One region of the Arthrobacter sp. MYb221 genome, then DNA from elsewhere that is predicted to be linked to it. Evidence: riboswitches for the same ligand, from Rfam matches in the RefSeq annotation. Region 1 holds a riboswitch; the other holds the start of a gene.

Region 1 (2,200 bases):
CGGCGGACCGGTGTATCTGGTCAATGGCGACAGCCACGTGTTCAACGAAGATGCGCCGCTGGCCGCCGGTTCACCGTGGCTAGAGGTCTACGGCGTTGACCCGGTTCCGAACTTGCAGCGGGTCACCGTCGAGGGCGCCGCAACATCAAGAGAGTGGCTGCGCGTGAGCGTCGCGCCCAACTCAGCACAGGGTGCAGAAATTCTCAGCTGGGAGCGTGTTCCCTTCACCAACTAATTTCGTCGAGGAGGCGCCGCCCTAGCGCATCCGCTCAGCGTGCAAAGCGAATAAGCACCGCGCACACAGTAGCCAAACAGTTGCCGCCCCTAGAGTGGTAACTACCTTCCTCAAAGGTGCGAGTGATGAACCAGAGCCCAGCCCATTGGCTGGGCTCTAGTTTTTAATTACCGGCGGATAGTTCGGGCCGGCGATTCCAATCTAGGTACGATGCCCGGCACTTGCGGCAGGTAGAACTACACCGAGGCCGCCGCGTTGCGCGCAGCATCGGGAGAAAACGAAACACCTTCGGCGTGCGCAGCCAACATCCAGAACAATTTTTCAGGAAGCCGCTGCAAAATTTTCATACTTATTTCGTCCTAAAGCTGATCCGCGAATATGCTCCCCTCTTTCTGACCAGTAAATTTCACTCTGTTCAAAGTAAGCGCAAATTATTATCCGGCGGCACCGTGCGTACTTGGCAACAAAACGCTTCATATTTAAAACGAGCCCCTCCCCCAAAACCGCCCAATGCCGGGCTCAGGCCTGAGCAAGCCATAGATTGCTCACGCAATAAACTCCATGCCGGTTTGCGCAAGCAGAAAAGAGCCGGGCATACTGTGACTGCAATCACAAGCAGTACGCCGTTGACGCGTGGCGGGAGAGTCCCGCCCAAGCCAAGGGCGGGCGCCGTAGGAGCAATTCCTCCCCGGGAAACTCTCAGGCACCCGTACCGCCACGACGAGGCGAATCTGGAAAGCAGTATGGACTAGTCCATACTCACCGACGGAGCAACTCTCTGACCCCTCACCGGGTCGAGGCGAAAACTCTCAGGTCTTCAAACAGATTGGGGAGGAACTAAGAACCGTGCCGCACCGTACGCACCCGATTCGAAAGTCCTCCCTTTGGCAAACTATCTCCGCGTTCGCTTCGGGCGGTCCCTGGCTGGACCTCGCCCGCTACGTTGCGGCGCAGAGAAATTTGTCCCGGAGTCTGACGGTTCGAGTGCGAACGTAGATCTGCCACAACGTGACGAAACCATTAGTGATTCGCCATGGCACCTCATCGAAGCACCTCACCACTCCTGGAAGGCAGCAGCATGAGCGATACCAGCTCTTCGCCCAAACTCAAACGCGGGCTCTCAAATCGTCATATCCAACTCATCGCAATCGGCGGTGCCATTGGCACCGGATTGTTCATGGGCTCGGGTAAAACCATTTCGGTTGCCGGGCCATCTGTCATCTTCGTTTACATGGTTATCGGCTTCATGCTGTTCTTCGTCATGCGTGCCATGGGCGAACTGCTGCTTTCGAACCTGAACTACAAGACTTTCGCGGACTTCGCAGGTGACCTGCTCGGCCCGTGGGCCGCGTTCTTTACCGGCTGGACCTACTGGTTCTGTTGGGTAGTCACCGGCATCGCAGATGTGGTGGCCATCGCGCACTACGTCGCTTTCTGGTGGGGGAACCTTCCACTCTGGATCCCGGCACTCGCATGTATCGCGTTGTTGCTGGTACTGAATCTGGCCACGGTGAAGGCCTTCGGCGAAACCGAGTTCTGGTTCTCCATGATCAAGATCGTGGCCATCTGCGCGCTGATTGTTGTTGGCCTGGTCATGGTCATCACCAGCTTCGGGCACAACGGTGCTACCGCGTCCTTCAACAATCTCTGGACCGACGGCGGAATGTTCCCGACCGGCTTCATGGGCTTCGTTGCAGGTTTCCAGATTGCAGTATTCGCATTCGTGGGAATTGAGCTGGTAGGCACCACCGCTGCCGAAACAAAGGACCCCGAGAAGACCCTCCCCAAGGCCATCAACTCCATTCCTATCCGCATTCTGATCTTCTATGTGGGTGCGCTCATCATCCTCATGGCGGTTCAGCCATGGCGCTTGTTCTCCGCCGGAGAATCCCCCTTCGTGGGCATGTTCGCCTTGGCCGGGCTGGCCGGTGCGGCGGGCATTATCAACTTCGTGGTGCTCACCAG
Region 2 (2,200 bases), on a different contig from region 1:
ATCAACCAGCAGCTCGACGCCGGGCTGGCGTTGGAACCCGATCTGGTGACCATCTATGCCGGGGGCAACGACATTCTGCGCCCCAGCGCCGATCTGGACGCGCTCATGCGCGGTTATGACGGGATGGTCCGCCGATTTGCCGAGTCCGGCAGCACCGTGGTGCTGTTCACCGGGTTCGACACCGTGGATTCCCCGCTATTCAACAAGACCCGTCCGCGGACCGCCATCTACAACGAGAAGATCCGCGAAATCGCTGACACCCATGGTGCGCTGGTGGCCGACTACTGGCGCTGGCGGGAATTCTCGGACCTGCGCTATTGGGCGGGGGACCGGCTGCATATGAACGAATTCGGCCACGCATTGATGGCGCGCAAGGTGCTCGAACTGCTCGGCAGGCACGGCATCGTTGAGCCCGAATGGGCCGGGCAGATCAATCTTCCGGGGTTGCCGCAGCTGCCGGTCAACTCCCGTGGCGAGAGATTACGCGAGGATATGGGCTGGGTGAAGGAGCATTTGGGACCCTGGATCAAGCGCCGGCTGACGGGCACGTCCTCGGGAGACTCCTTGCCAGCGAGATATCCCGCCTATGTAAAACTCGCTCAAGGCTCCAGTGCAAGTTAATTTGTGAATCGAACCGAGCCGCCGGTCTTGGATAGAAGCATGCGGTGCAGGTAAGATGGTGATGTGTTTTGGATCATCAGATCCACGGCACAGCCTTCGACGGATGGCGGGAGAGACCCGTTCACACCATGGATGGGCGCCGTAGGAGCAATTCCTCCCCAGGAAACTCTCAGGCCCCCGTACCGCCATCACGAGGCAACTCTGGAAAGAAACCGGCCCGTTCCGGTTCACCGAAGGTGCAAGCGCCCGGCTTTGTAGGTCGGATGCGTAAAACTCTCAGGTTATGCAACAGGGATGGGGAGGGACAGAGACCTTCCTTTGGCATGCGCCAAGACAGATCCCCCTGGAGATAACTGCACCATGACTATTACGCAGACCTCGGCATCAACGAGTAGCGAATTCGTGTCCCGCCACATTGGCCCACGTCCGGCCGATGCAAACCACATGCTCCAGACGCTGGGTTACTCCAGCCTCGACGAGCTGATCGACACCGCAGTTCCGGCCGACATCCGCCAGGGTGCGGCATTGGATCTTCCTGCTGCCCTGAGCGAAACCGAAGCGTTGGCTCACCTGCGCAACCTGGCATCCAAGAACGTGATGAAGACCCAGATGATCGGCCAGGGCTTCTACGACACCTTCACGCCAGCGGTGATTCGCCGCAACATCGTGGAAAACCCGGCCTGGTACACCGCCTACACCCCGTACCAGCCAGAAATCTCCCAGGGCCGCCTCGAAGCGCTGCTGAACTTCCAGACCATGGTCATGGACCTGACCGGCCTGCCCATCGCCAACGCCTCGATGCTCGATGAGTCCTCATCGGCGGCCGAAGCCGTGCTGATGATGCGCCGTTCGAATAAGAAGAAGGCCAGCGGCAAGACCGTGCTGGACTCGAACATCTTCCCGCAGACCATCAAGGTCATCGAAGGCCGCGCCGACGCGCTCGGCTTCGAAATCGAAGTTGTTGACCTCTCCCAGGGTCTGCCGGAAGGCGACATCTCGGGTGTCGTGCTCCAGCAGCCGGGCAACGACGGCTCGATTGCCGACCACAAGCAGATCATCGCCGCCGCCAAGGACGCCGGCGCGATGGTCACTGTCATCGCCGACCTGCTCTCGCTGACCATGATCACCCCTCCCGGTGAACAGGGCGCGGATATCGCAGTGGGCAACACCCAGCGCTTCGGGGTGCCGCTGTTCTTCGGCGGACCGCACGCTGCCTACCTCGCCGTCGGCGCGGGCCTGCAGCGCTCGATGCCCGGGCGCCTGGTCGGTGTCTCCACCGATGACGCCGGCACCCCAGCCTACCGCCTGGCACTGCAGACTCGCGAGCAGCACATCCGCCGCGAGAAGGCCACCTCCAACATCTGCACCGCACAGGCGCTGCTGGCCATTTGCGCCTCGATGTATGGCGTCTACCACGGCCCGGCGGGCCTGAAGCAGATCGCGGCCCGGGCGCACAACCACGCTCGCGTCATCGCCAGCTCGCTGGTTTCCGGCGGCTTCACCCTGGCGTCCGACTCCTTCTTCGACACCGTTGTGGTCAACGTCGAGAACGCGGAAGCGGTCATCGCCAAGGCGGCCG

What was found. Region 1 has a riboswitch for glycine ahead of cycA (D-serine/D-alanine/glycine transporter). Riboswitches for the same ligand answer to the same signal wherever they lie in the genome.
Region 2: it holds a riboswitch for glycine, as region 1 does, so the genes downstream of both, gcvP (aminomethyl-transferring glycine dehydrogenase) here and cycA (D-serine/D-alanine/glycine transporter) in region 1, are expected to answer to the same signal.

Annotation. Positions count from the first base shown of each region.
Region 1 is NZ_PCPW01000004.1:117,240-119,439, reverse strand. It holds gene CQ015_RS06750 (metallophosphoesterase) at 1-235, shown strand, start outside; glycine riboswitch at 863-960, shown strand; gene cycA (D-serine/D-alanine/glycine transporter) at 1,314-2,200, shown strand, end outside.
Region 2 is NZ_PCPW01000021.1:28,580-30,779, forward strand. It holds gene CQ015_RS17895 (SGNH/GDSL hydrolase family protein) at 1-621, shown strand, start outside; glycine riboswitch at 719-816, shown strand; gene gcvP (aminomethyl-transferring glycine dehydrogenase) at 982-2,200, shown strand, end outside.